Regions from separate parts of the Pseudoalteromonas sp. N1230-9 genome, predicted to be linked through region 2. Evidence: predicted binding sites of a transcription regulator. Region 2 holds the regulator's gene; each other region holds the start of a gene.
The links. Region 2 encodes MetJ, which represses methionine synthesis genes. Its sites were predicted from a motif close to TAGACGTCTAGACGTCTA; they were not measured.
Positions count from the first base shown of each region.

Region 1 (4,733 bases), 1.3 Mb from region 2:
GCCACATTTGACGACAGCATTTTTAACCTTAGCAAACAGCTCTTAAATGACCCTAAGCTGGTTGAGGTGAATAAACGTAATTCCGCTGCGACAGAAGTAGAGCAAGTTGTTTATGCGGTTGATGAAGACCGTAAGCGCGAGCTGGTGTCACATATGATTGGTATGAAAAACTGGCAACAAGTGCTGATATTTACCCGCACCAAACAAACCGCTGATTTACTTGCTAAAGAAATGTGCAAAGACGGCTTAAAAACAGAATCCATTCACGGTGATAAAAGCCAAGGCGCACGTGACAAGGCACTACAAAACTTTAAATCTGGCGCAACGCGTGTGCTTGTGGCAACAGACGTTGCTGCACGTGGTCTTGATATTGCCTCTTTAAGGTACGTGATAAACTATGAGCTGCCTTATGTTGCAGAGGATTATGTGCACCGAATTGGCCGCACAGGGCGAGCGGGTGAGAAAGGTTTTGCAATGTCGCTGGTGAGTATTGACGAACAATACCTGCTTGATGAGATTGATATTTTGCTCGATACACGCCTTACACCTCAATGGTTACCAGGTTATGAACCTGATTTAAGCAAAGAGCCGAAACAAATCAGAAAAAACACCAATAAAGCACGTCGTTCACGAGATAAAAAACGTATTTTAGGAAAAAAAAGTCCGAGACGTCGTTAAATTTGGCGTATATTTAAACTATCCACTGGTTAATTTGAGTGTGTAGTATGTTTGAAGCCAATAAATGTGCATTTCGTCAACCGGACAACCAGTTTTCGCTACAAAAGTGGCAAAAAACAATTGATTTAATGACTGAGCTATTTTCCGCACCAGCTGGTTTTATCGTGCAAAAAAACAATGGTGCGTATCGCATCATTGTGTCAAGCAAACAACAAGAAAACCCCTATGATGTGGGGGCAGAATCAAATGCTGACGATAATATCTTTTGCAAGCAAGTTTTGCGCGACTTAGCACCGCTTTATGTTCCTCATGTGAGTGAGGACAGTCAATGGCATGACAGTCCTTATAGTAAAGATGGCATTGAATCATATTTAGGTGTGCCAATTTGTTGGCCTAATGGAGAACCATTTGGCACATTTTGTGTGATGGATTTTGAACAAACTGATTATCAACCAAGCCTAATAGAACTCATAAAGCAACTCAGAGACATGGTTGAAGATGATTTAGCATTGTTAGATAGCTTCGCACAAATGCGTGAAATTGCCATGCTAGACCCATTAACGAATATTTATAACCGTCGCGCCTTGGACTTACTCTCGCAACATAAATTAAATCTAGCAGCTCGTCTAGGCTTTGAAGTATGCTGCTTATTTATTGATGTTAATAACTTTAAACCGCTTAATGATAATTTTGGTCATGAGGTGGGAGACCAAGCTCTAATTAGCCTTGCTGACTCAATGAAAGGCACCTTACGAGAGGCTGATATTATCGGTCGACTAGGTGGTGATGAGTTTGTTGCCCTTCTTCAAGCAACGAGTGGTGATTGTATCGATACGATTATGAAAAAGCTTGAGACCAAGTTTAAGGCAAACCTGCAAAGTCAGGGCTTGCCAGAACTTAGCCTCAGTATCGGCTATGCGATGCTTACTCAACATAATGAAACATTTGCTGATCTTCTAAAACGTGCAGACGAAGATATGTATGAGAAAAAGCAAGCCTATAAACGTGATTAGGCTATTTGCTTCTCTGCTAGGTTTAATTCCATCGTTGCTTTAAGTAAACGGTAAAGATTGATAGATGCATCAATTTCTTCTTTACGGTTAGTTAAACTCTCAATATTTAAGCCAAGCGGTACATTTAAATGAGCGCAACTTTGCAATATTAGGTCGAGGTTTTCACGGCAAATACGTACAGACTCGCTTAGTGGGTTCGCGGAATCAAGCATGCGCCATTTTGTTGCCTCTGGTACAGATATACCCAACCACTGCATAAACTCAAGTGTTTTCTCACCACCACAGGGGGTGAAAGTAAGAATGATTCGTTTCGGTGAAATGCCAAGTGCTTTACAGCTACGCGCATAACTGGTGATTAAGTCGATTGTAGCCTGTGCGTTATACACAGCTTGGGAGATAAAAAACTGACAACCTTGCTCAGTTTTTTCAAGCAATCGCTCATGCTCATTGCGTTTGCTAGCATGACGCTCAGCTATGGTAACGCCACCTAAAAATATATCATTATCTTGTTTTTGAAGTGTTTTATAAGCATCAGGCAGGCTCAATTTGATATCGCCATGAGATGATGGGCTACCAACTAACACTAAGTTTTTTAAATCAAAATCATTACGAGTTTCTGCTAGCCATTCGTTAAACTCAGCTTCACCGCGTTGAGCAACGCTTTTGTACGTAATAACATCTTGTTGAGACAAGTTACGTAATAAATGAGAGTACTCACGTGGATCGACGGTTTCTTTGAATGGAAATGGGCGTGGTTTTGCCGTACGACTACTTTCATCTTGAATGTCATAGATAATCACACCATCGTATTCAATTTCGTGTAAACGACCTAATAGCTTTTGCGCAATGGTTTCAAGCTGAGCTTTATCAGTGCCAGATTTAGGCGGTGTGGTACCAATAAGGTAAACACCTTGATTGGTGTCTTCAATTTTCTCTTGTAATGATAAAGCCATAATCCTCATTCCAGCTGTAGTTGCGTCTATGAGGATAATATAGCAGCCATTTAGACGTCTAGATAGATTTTTTTCGTGAAAGTTTTTCAATGACTATGAATTTTGCTCAACTTAAAAGGCCGTTGTTCGTAAAAACTGACACACCTGTTTACATTAATTCTGCCTTCAACCCTCATATTTTCTGGTACTTTGGTGCATAATCAACGGTTAATAACTATGAGAAAAATAACTAACAAGGGAACATAATGAAATTTAGATTATTAGCAACAGCCGTTGCTGTCACGCTAGCGCTCGGCGGATGCGCAAGCAATTCACAGTCAACGATGGTTAAAGAAGTCGAGGTTGAGCAGTCAGTAAGCCAAGATGATAATCGTGTATTTAGCCAAGATTACCTATTAGAAGAGCTTGAAAACGGTCTTCGTGTAATGGTGGTAAAAACAGATTACCCAGATGTTGTATCACTGCAAATTCCAGTATCGGTTGGTTCACGTAATGAGGTTGAAGCAGGTAAAACCGGTTTTGCACACTTCTTTGAGCATATGATGTTTAAAGGCTCTGAAAAATTCCCGCAAGATGTGTATTCAGATATTCTAAAAAACTCAGGTGTTGATAATCGCGCATACACAACCAATGATTACACTAACTACCACTTAAACTTCTCAAAAGAACACTTAGATAAAGTACTCGAAATCGAAGCGGATATTTTTCAAAATCTGACGTACAGCGAAGAGCAGTTCCGCACTGAAGCGCTGACTGTAAAAGGGGAATATCTAAAGAATAATGCCAGCCCAATTCGTAAATTACTTTCTGCTGTTCGTAATGAAGCATTCGAAAAGCATACGTATAAGCATACCACTATGGGCTTTTTTGAAGACATTGAAGCTATGCCTGATCAAATGGCGTATGGTAAAGAGTTCTTCGCTAAGTTTTATAAACCTGAATATGTATCTTTAGTTATTGTTGGTGATGTTGATCCACAAGAAACCATGGCAATGGTGAAAAAGCACTGGGGCAACTGGGAAAAAGGTGATTACCAAGCTGATATTCCTGTTGAACCAAAACAACAAGCAGCAAAATATGTGCATGAAAAAAATGATGGTTTACCAGGTCACTGGTTGCTTGTGTCTTACAAAGGCACAGCATGGGATCCAACTCAAAAAGACCGCGCAGCCCTTGGTTTGATCTCACAGCTTTATTTCTCAAACAACTCGGCACTTTATCAAGAGCTTGTTGTTGATAAACAAATTGCCAGCCAAATGTTTACCTATAACCCTGATACTAAAGATCCTGGGTTATTACATGTTTTTGTAAAAGTCGAAAACGAAGCGGACCTTGCAAAAGCGCGTGATGCGATTAACCGTACTTATGCACAAGCGCGCACGGAGCTTGTTGATGCGCAAAAGTTAGCTGATTTAAAATCTAACTTAAAATACAGTTTTATTAATGGTCTTGATTCATCGCAGTCAATTGCCTCAACGCTTGCAAGCTACATGCACTTTGAGCGCGACCCTGAAGTGATAAACCAACTGTATGCAACTGCTGATAGCATCACTCCAGAAGATATCAAAGCGGTAGCAAACAAATATTTTGTTGATTCAAGCCGCACCACAGTGACAATGTCGGCGCTTGATAAAGTGGCAGGCTTTGATCACGAGGTTGACTTAAACGAGGCAGTGGCGAATATTGAGCAAGCCCCAACAGAGCGTCATTTTAAAGTACTTGATAAAACAAATAGCTCGCCACTGGTTGATGTTAACTGGTTATTCAATACCGGTGCAGCGGCTGATCCACAAGGCAAAAAAGGCTTAGCGGTACTCACTGCTGCAATGCTAGCGCAAGGTGGCTCTGAAACTATGAGCTACAAAGATATTCAAAAAGCGTTATACCCACTGGCGGGAAGCTTTGGCTATCAAATCGATAAAGAGATGATTTCACTACGTGGTCGTGTGCATAAAGACAATGCTGCCAAGTGGTATGCACTTGTTAGCGATCAATTGTTAAATCCTGGCTTTAGAGAAGATGATTTCAAGCGTCTGAAAAAAGAGCTTATTGATAGCATTAAAGCGGGTCTGAAAGCGTCAAATGACGA
Region 1 is NZ_CP090419.1:2,828,725-2,833,457, reverse strand. It holds gene LY624_RS13175 (DEAD/DEAH box helicase) at 1-678, shown strand, start outside; gene LY624_RS13170 (sensor domain-containing diguanylate cyclase) at 726-1,691, shown strand; gene LY624_RS13165 (methylenetetrahydrofolate reductase) at 1,688-2,644, opposite strand; gene LY624_RS13160 (M16 family metallopeptidase) at 2,890-4,733, shown strand, end outside.
Region 1: the regulator MetJ is predicted to act here: its motif matches at 2,688-2,705, upstream of LY624_RS13165 (methylenetetrahydrofolate reductase).

Region 2 (4,733 bases):
TCACTCACTTCCTATATAACTATTTTTGCTTGTTATGCTCATTATGTCGCTAATTTTGCAGACAAAGTGCAATCCCTTCGCTATATTCTTAGATGTATAAATGATTCTAAAAGTTATAAAAAGTAATAAATTTAAATAACTTTGTAAGTAAATGCTGGTAATGTCGTCGAAATGGTTATTTGGAACTAATTTCGGCTATTTGCAGTGTTCGTGCATATAAAATACAAAAACAGGTGCTTAAAAGGTCATAAATAGGTGAATTTTTATGTCTGATTAATCGCAACTATGCACAGAAGTTGTGGGTAAATCCTTTAAAATTAAGCGATATAGCATATAACAGGATAGACCTGATAATACTTGGAATTTTTATACATTACAGGTATCGTACTGATGCAAGCTCTCTCACTTTTTAACTTTTTTGCAGGATACTATCGCGTTATGTCAGATTTCCGTGAACAAGCATTACATTACCACGCTCACCCCGTTCCAGGTAAAATTAGTGTTGAATTAACCAAGCCGGCCGAAACGGTTAACGATCTCGCTTTAGCTTATAGCCCAGGTGTGGCTGAACCGGTTCGTGAAATCGCTGCTGACCCAGCAAATGCTTACAAATATACTGGTAAAGGTAACATGGTTGCGGTGATTTCAAACGGTACCGCAATTTTAGGTTTAGGTAACCTAGGCCCTCTTGCATCAAAACCTGTTATGGAAGGTAAAGCCTTACTATTCAAACGTTTTGCTGGCCTTGATTCAATTGATATTGAAGTAAAACATCGCACTACAGAAGATTTCATCAATACGGTTGCAAACATCGCTGATACGTTTGGCGGCATCAACCTAGAAGATATTAAAGCACCAGAGTGTTTTGAAATTGAAAAAGCGCTTATCGAGCGCTGCGATATTCCAGTTTTCCACGATGACCAACATGGTACAGCTATTGTTACTGCTGCCGGTATGCTTAATGCCCTTGAAGTACAAGGCAAAGATATCGAAGATGCCATTATCGTATGTTTAGGTGCAGGGGCAGCTGCTGTTGCTTGTATGGAGCTGTTAATTAAGTGTGGTGCATTACGTGAGCATATCTATATGCTTGACCGTAAAGGTGTGATCCATACTCGCCGCGATGATTTAAACGAATATAAGCAGTTATTTGCTAACAACACTGATAAACGTACATTACAAGACGTTATTGCTGATGCGGATGTCTTTGTAGGTGTATCTGGGCCAGATCTATTGACGGCGGATGACTTAAAGCTAATGGCAGACAAACCAGTTGTGTTTGCGTGTTCAAACCCAGATCCTGAGATTGCTCCAGAAGTTGCACACAGTGCGCGCAATGATTTAATTATGGCAACGGGTCGTTCAGATTTTCCTAACCAAGTAAATAACGTGCTTTGTTTCCCGTTTATTTTCCGTGGTGCGCTTGATGTGCGTGCAACGGCAATTAATGATGAAATGAAAATTGCAGCTGTACATGCTATTCGTGGTATTGCCAAAGAGCCAGTACCAAGCGAAGTATTAAAAGCGGCTGGCGTTGAATCACTTGAGTTTGGTGCCGAGTACATTATTCCTAAGCCAATGGACCCGCGTTTATTACCACGTATCGCACGTGCTGTTGCAGAAGCGGCAGTTGAATCAGGCGTTGCGCAAATTGAAATGCCCGAAGATTACATGCGTTAAATTTAATTAAGCGAACTAGTTTAACGCGAATAAAAAAACTCAGCCTTTGCTGAGTTTTTTTATGCTTATGAATCGGCGTTTATCCGATGGCTTATTCAGAATCAAGTACAGGGATATCTAATCCCATTTCTAGCATGATCTTTTTAACTTCTTCAGGGACTTTTTCAGGGTTGTCTTTGCGTAAGTCGTCATCATTTGGTAATGGCTGACCTGTAAAAGCATGTAGAAAGGCTTCGCATAGAAGTTCACTGTTGGTCGCGTGTCGCAGATTATTGATCTGACGACGTGTACGTTCATCTGTTAATACTTTTAGTACATTGAGCGGAATTGATACGGTAATTTTTTTAACTTGTTCTGATTTTTTACCGTGTTCTGCGTATGGGTGAATGTATTCACCGTTCCATTTAGCCATAAGTTATTTCGTTGCCTCGGTTATAAGTAGCTTACGCCTTTTTCACAGCGCAAAGATGCGGAAATTTTATCTCTTTAAAAAAGATAGTCAAATACTAGTTATTTAGCCATCTAGTAGTGTAAATGTATAAACTTCCATGTGTGAGTCACAAATGCTTTGACTTCTTATAATTGATCATCTAACCTTTTAGACGTCTAAACATCCAATCAATGAGTAGGTGATGAAATGAGTGAAAAAAATAAAGCGACGATAGCTGTTCGTCATGGTATCGAAGCTGATAAACATCATGGTGCTGTCGTTCCACCTATCTATTTATCAACCACCTATTCATTTGCTGATTTTGATACTAAACGTCAATATGACTACGGACGCAGTGGTAATCCAAATCGAGATATCTTAGCTGAAACATTGGCTGAACTTGAAGGTGGTGCAAAAGGTATTATTACTGCAACAGGTATGTCAGCGGTGCATTTAGCGACGCAGCTATTAAACAGTGACGACACTTTAGTGATTCCACATGACTGTTATGGCGGTAGTTACCGTTTGTTCACGTCATTAGAAAAGCGTGGGTTATTAAAACTAAAAGTTTTGGATTTAACTAAAGCTGAGAATCACCAAGAAATTTTAGCAATCAAACCAAAGCTTATCTGGATAGAGACACCCAGTAATCCAATTTTGCGTTTAACTGATATAAAAGCAATCACTTCGGTTGCTAAGCAATGTGGAGCCTTAGTTGCTGCAGATAATACGTTCTTATCACCAGCACTACAAAATCCAATTCAGTTTGGTGTAGATATCGTCGTACATTCAACAACTAAGTATATAAATGGTCACTCCGATGTAGTGGGTGGTGCAGTGATTGCTGCAACACAAGAGCTTGGTGATGAACTAGCTTGGTGGGCAAATAACATCGGTATCACAGGAGCACCATTTGACAGTTATTTAACCCTTCGTGGTTTACGAACATTAAATGTGCGTTTAAAACAACATCAAGAAAATGCGTTTGCAATCGCTCAGTATTTAGAAAATTCGCCTTTTGTTAGTCAGGTTTATTACCCAGGTCTTGCTTCTCACCCTCAGCATGAGCTCGCTAAAGCGCAGCAACGTGGCTTTGGTGGCATGGTGAGCTTTGATATTAAAGGTGATATTAACGACGCTGCTGCGTTTTTAACAAGCTTAAAAGAGTTTAGTCTTGCAGAGTCATTAGGTGGAGTTGAGAGCCTTATTTGTCATCCCGCAACAATGACTCATGCTGGCATGGAGCCTAAAGCACGCCTTGAGGCCGGTGTGGGCGATACACTCATTCGTATTTCTGTCGGTATTGAAGATATTAACGACTTAATTGCTGATCTTGAACGTGTTTTCAATCAAGTTAAGCCTGGCGAAGGCTTACAAGCGAGCCAACCTAAAGGCGCTCAAGTACAGTCAACTAGTCAGCAAAATACATCGTTTAAGTTAACGCCTGCACATACGGCATTGTGGTAGAAGAAATGGTTAATATTGTTCATAAATTTGGTGGTTCGAGCCTAAGCTCGGCCGAGCGGTATCAAGCAGTTGCGAACATTGTGTTGGCGAACACTGAGCAAGGCGATTGTGTTGTTGTATCAGCCTCTGGGAAAACGACAGACACACTTGTAAAGCTCTGGCAGAGCTATCAACAAAATGATAATCAAGCTGTGAGTGATATTTTATTGCTTATTGATAATAATCAGCGTGCACTAATCGAGCAGCTATTAGTGTCGCAGAGTAAGCAGCATGCATTAGCTAAACTAAAAGATGAATTAGCATCACTGACAGAGTTAATTGCCCAGCAACAATTACAAGAAGCACCTTTACTTGCTCATGGTGAAGTTTGGTCTGCTCGGTTACTTGCAGCTTATTTAAATCAACTCGGTTTAGAATCTAAAGATGTTGATGCAAGACAACTCTTTACTTTGCATGATGGTCAATTGTTACATCAAAAAAACCAGCAAAGTTGCAGTGAGTTAATCAGCCAAAACCAGATCAATGTTGTAACAGGCTTCATTGCCGCTGATTGCCAAGGCAATACCGTAACGCTAGGGCGAAATGGCAGTGACTACAGTGCCACATTACTGGCTAGTTATACCTTTGCAAAGCAGGTATCAATTTGGACTGATACACAAGGTGTATTTAGTACAGATCCTCGCAAAGTTAAAAATGCTGTTAAATATAACAAGGTATGCCGTGAACAAGCGAATTTGTTAGCCCGCTTAGGTAACCCTGTATTGCATGCTAAGACATTGTCGCCGCTAAAAGGTAGCGACATTAAACTCGTTGTAAGAAGCAGCTTTGACTGTGAGGCAAGCCCAACAGAGGTTGTAAAAGAGGGGTACAGTAAAGCTAAACGTTTTATTACGACCCTCGATAACATTGACTTACTTCGTGTTGATAAATTAAGTAGTGGCGAAGTGGGTGAGTTGAGCCAGTTGATTCAGCATAGCCTGCATCACTTTGTGAAAGCCGGCGATACGTATCTATTAGTCCCAGGCTCGTGTACACATCAAGTTGTAAGTTACCTTGCAGGGCGTGCCAATATTGTTGAGTCAAATTTAAGTGGTTGTGCGGTGGTAGCGCCAAGCAGTGATATTAGCTCACTCGCAGAGCAAACAACGGCGTTATT
Region 2 is NZ_CP090419.1:418,457-423,189, forward strand. It holds gene LY624_RS02015 (malic enzyme-like NAD(P)-binding protein) at 439-1,680, shown strand; gene metJ (met regulon transcriptional regulator MetJ) at 1,772-2,092, opposite strand; gene metB (cystathionine gamma-synthase) at 2,318-3,577, shown strand; gene metL (bifunctional aspartate kinase/homoserine dehydrogenase II) at 3,583-4,733, shown strand, end outside.

Region 3 (4,733 bases), 970 kb from region 2:
GGGCGTTTAAAAACACCATTAACTGGTGAAGAATTTGCCGACAAAATAACCCAAGTACTCAATCGCGCACCGTTAACAAGCTTAGTTAGAGAAGAGAAAATCGACACTATTGCTTGGTGTACTGGTGGTGGACAAGGGTATATTGATTTAGCAGCCTCGCAGGATATTGATGCTTATTTGACAGGTGAAGCATCTGAACAAACTATTCACAGCTCACGTGAACAAGGTATCGATTTTTTTGCAGCAGGTCACCACGCGACAGAGCGTTACGGCATTAAAGCGCTGGGTGAGCTATTAGCTGAGCAGCATGGTTTTGATGTCACCTTTATTAATATCGATAATCCAGTCTGACTCTATGGAGACTTCTGCGCCCCTGCATCAAACCAGTGGCGCATATTTCACTGGTAAAATGGACTAAACCAGTAAGGGGGCTTTTTTAACGGCCGTTATTTTGTTTACACGTATTTAAAAAGTGACGATAAACAGGGTTATCTTTCATATTTTTTTTCATTGCTAAATACATCGGGCGTGTTAACCCTAATGCACCTAACGGAATGGATTTAATGAGCCCTTGGCTTTCATAAGGGGTCACTAACCAATCCGGCAAAGCCGCAACCCCCATACCTGCGCTCACTAATTGGAATATCAATAAGCCTTGGTCAACCGTTTTCAGCGTGCCATCAAATCGTGCATTTTGAATAAAATGTTTAAAGATATCTTGGCGTTCACGTGGGATGGGGTAAGAAATTATCGTTTCGTTTTTTAAGTCCAGTGCGGTGACATAGGCTTTTTTAGCCAGTTCATGATCAGGCGAAACAATCAGTTTTAACTTAAAATCAAATAAGTGCGCATATTCTAATTTGTCTGGCTCACGGATATCAGATGTGAGTACTAAGTCCAATTCATCATTCATCAAATCAGGAATAGCGTCATAACTAAAGCCTCTTTCATAATCGACTTTAATATCTGGCCAAAAGTTGTTGAACTCTTTTATCGTCGGTAATAACCAGTGAAAGCAAGCATGGCATTCGACACTTAAACGCAGGTTTGAAATTGGTTGATTAAGGCTTTCTTTTAAACGACATTTTGTTGCTTCAACACGTGGTAAAACTTCGTTTGCTAACTCCAGTAACAGCATACCTTGTGGGGTAAAGCGTACGGGCTGAGTTTTACGCTCGAAAAGTTGGCAGTCTAACTTATTCTCAAGATCTTTAATTTGATGCGATAAAGCCGATTGAGTTAAAAACAACTCTCGGGCTGTATTGACCAAAGATCCTGTTTCTTTAAGGGTTGCTATGGTTTTTAAGTGTTTAATATCGATCATCTTTAAAAAATCTCATGAAAAATGTGAGTCAAACTCAGATTACGGACATAGTACGCCTACAATCATGTTTTTTCAACGTCTAGACGTCTAAAATTTCAGAGGAATTTTACCTCATATTTACAATATACTTTTATTACTTAAATTGACAGCGTTGTCATTTGTTTTTTATTTAAATTGTTTTTTAAATCCATGAAATTACCTCAAGTTGAAACTGAGAAAGCATCAGTTGAATTAGATTTATCTCATCGCTAATGTTTTAGACATCTAAACAGCTAAATGGAATGGATATGGCACAATTACATAATTTAGGCTTTCCTCGAATAGGAAAGAAACGTGAGTTAAAGTTCGCAATAGAATCTTATTGGGCAGGAAAAATAAACCAACAGGTATTACTCGAACGAGGTAAGTCTATTCGAGAAGAAAACTGGGCACTACAAGCTAATGCCGGTATTGACTTACTGCCTGTAGGTGACTTTGCTTGGTATGATCATGTTTTGAATACATCACTTTTGGTGGGAGCAATTCCAAAGCGCCATCATAGTGAGGAAGGTAACGTTGACTTAGATACACTTTTTAGAATTGCTAGAGGGCAAGCGCCTACTGGATGTCAATGTGCGGCAAGTGAGATGACAAAATGGTTTAATACAAATTATCACTATATTGTTCCTGAGTTATCGGAAGATCAAACATTCGAACTGACTTGGACTGAACTATTTGAGCATGTGCAAGAAGCTCATCAATTAGGCCACAAGGTGAAGCCTGTGTTGGTTGGTCCTGTGACTTATTTACATTTGGCTAAGCCTGCTGGAAAGTCGTTTGATACGTTATCATTACTCGAAAGACTTTTACCTGTCTATCAACAGGTATTAGCTAAGCTTGCAAAGCTGGGTGTTGAGTGGGTTCAAATAGATGAACCAGTTCTTGCTTTAGAATTAAACCATGGCCAGCAAAAGGCACTTAAAACAAGTTTTGCAACGCTTTCAGGACAAGGTGTTAAGTTACTACTTGCCAGTTATTTTGACTCGGTAGATGATTATTTTGCCGATATAGCTAATTACCCTGTAGACGGTGTGCATTTTGATTGTGTTGCAGGAAATAACGATATATCAAAGCTTGATACCTTAATAACACAACAACAGGTACTTTCACTGGGTATTATTGACGGTCGTAATATATGGCGCAGTGATTTAACGCAGAAGTATTCTGTATTACACGCGTTAGCTAAAAAAAGAGGCGATAACCTGTGGCTTGCACCATCTTGTTCGTTGCTTCATACACCTGTCGATTTAGATCAAGAGCAGCAATTAGATAGTGAAATAAAATCGTGGCTTGCTTTTGCCAAACAAAAGGGCGAAGAGTTACAACTATTGCGTAATGCGCTTAACACAGGGCAAACACAGTTGCTGTGCGATTACAGTGAGCCAGTTAAGAAACGTTTAATATCAGCAAGAGTTAATAATCAAGATGTACAAAACCGTCTGAGTACATTAACTAACAAAGATGCTAAACGGTCTAGTCCATTCTCAGCTCGAATAGCCAAACAGCAAAGCGCACTTGGGCTACCTTTACTACCGACCACCACGATAGGATCTTTCCCGCAAACTCAATCGATACGTAAAGCACGTAAAGAATTTAAAGCGGGGGTTTTGCCTGCTGCTGAGTATCGTCAGCAGATGGAAGCAGAAATTCGCTATGCTGTTGAAGAGCAAGAGGCGTTACAGCTCGATGTTTTGGTGCATGGTGAGGCAGAGCGTAACGATATGGTTGAGTACTTTGCGGAGTTTTTGCAAGGCTTTGCATTCACCCAATTTGGTTGGGTACAAAGTTATGGCACGCGTTGTGTAAAACCCCCGATTATTTGGGGCGATGTGTCGAGAGAGCAATCTATGACAGTTGAATGGACGCGTTATGCACAATCTCTAACAACGAAAAAAATGAAAGGAATGCTAACTGGCCCAGTGACTATTCTATTTTGGTCATTTATCCGTGATGATTTAAATAAACCTACTATTGCTAAGCAAATAGCATTAGCGCTTCGTGATGAGGTTGTCGATTTAGAGCAAGCTGGTATAAAGATAATTCAAATCGATGAGCCCGCTTTTAGAGAGGGTATGCCATTAAAATCAAGTGACTGGCAATCGTACTTGGATTGGGCTGCTTATGCGTTTCGTGTTTGTGCATCGAAAGTGGCAGATGAAACACAAATTCATACTCATATGTGTTATGCGGAGTTTAACGACATCATCGCGGGTATTGCAGACATGGATGCAGATGTCATCACGATAGAAACATCTCGTTCAAATATGGAGCTATTAAAAGCATTTGAGGATTTTGACTATCCGAATGATATCGGGCCTGGGGTATATGATATTCACAGCCCAAATATCCCCGATATTGCTTGGATTAAAAACTTAATTCATAAAGCGGCTAAAAAAGTGCCAGTAGAGAGGCTCTGGGTCAACCCTGACTGCGGTCTAAAAACCCGCGGTTGGGAAGAAACACGCTTAGCATTACAAAATATGGTTACTGCCGCTAAAGAGTTACGCCGAGAGTTAGGATAACCTCATAAACATACTAAGCCTAAGTCACTCTTAGGCTTTAAAGACCATTTAGAATTACTTTTTCAGCTTCACTGGCTGGCATAGGTTTGGCCTTTAAAAAGCCTTGGCCAAACTTACATTGTGTTTGTTTTAAAATGTTTAATTGTTGTTCTGTTTCAATTCCCTCTGCGACTACATCCAGCTTTAATGATTGGGCTAAGGAAAGAATAGCGTCAACAAGTGGGTTATGCTCTTTCCTTAAATGATCAATAAAGCTTTTATCAATTTTTAAAATATGAATGGGTAGTTGATGTAAATAACCAAGTGCAGAGTAACCTGTACCAAAATCATCTAAACATAGTTTGACTTCAAGCGGAGCAAGGCCTTCTATTATTTTTGTTGCCAATTCTAGGTTACCAATTAAGCCTGACTCTGTTATTTCTAAACATAAAGAGCCCAGCGGTAATTGATACTTTTTATATAAGTCATGTATCTGACTCACAAAGTCGAGGCTGGCAAAATGCCTAGATGACACATTGACAGTGACACGTAAAAAAGGTGTTCCTTGTTTATGCCAAGCAAATATCTGCTTTGCGGCAAGTTCTAATAAGTGCAAATCAAGATTAATGATCTGCCCTGTGTCCTCAGCGATCGGAATAAAATCATTAGGAGCCACTAAACCTTTGCTAGGGTGATGCCATCTAACAAGCGCTTCAAAACCAACAACTTCATTACTTTGAATAGTAAAAATAGGCTGGTAGTAAAGTTCAAAGTCGTTATGCTCGATGCCATGTTGTAAGTCATTTTCAATATCTGCATGTGACTTTAACTTCTTGCGCATTGTGTTATTGAAAAATTTGACTTGTCCG
Region 3 is NZ_CP090419.1:1,392,843-1,397,575, forward strand. It holds gene LY624_RS06560 (Nif3-like dinuclear metal center hexameric protein) at 1-351, shown strand, start outside; gene LY624_RS06565 (LysR substrate-binding domain-containing protein) at 437-1,324, opposite strand; gene metE (5-methyltetrahydropteroyltriglutamate--homocysteine S-methyltransferase) at 1,612-3,885, shown strand; gene LY624_RS06575 (bifunctional diguanylate cyclase/phosphodiesterase) at 3,923-4,733, opposite strand, start outside.
Region 3: the regulator MetJ is predicted to act here: its motif matches at 1,397-1,414, upstream of metE (5-methyltetrahydropteroyltriglutamate--homocysteine S-methyltransferase).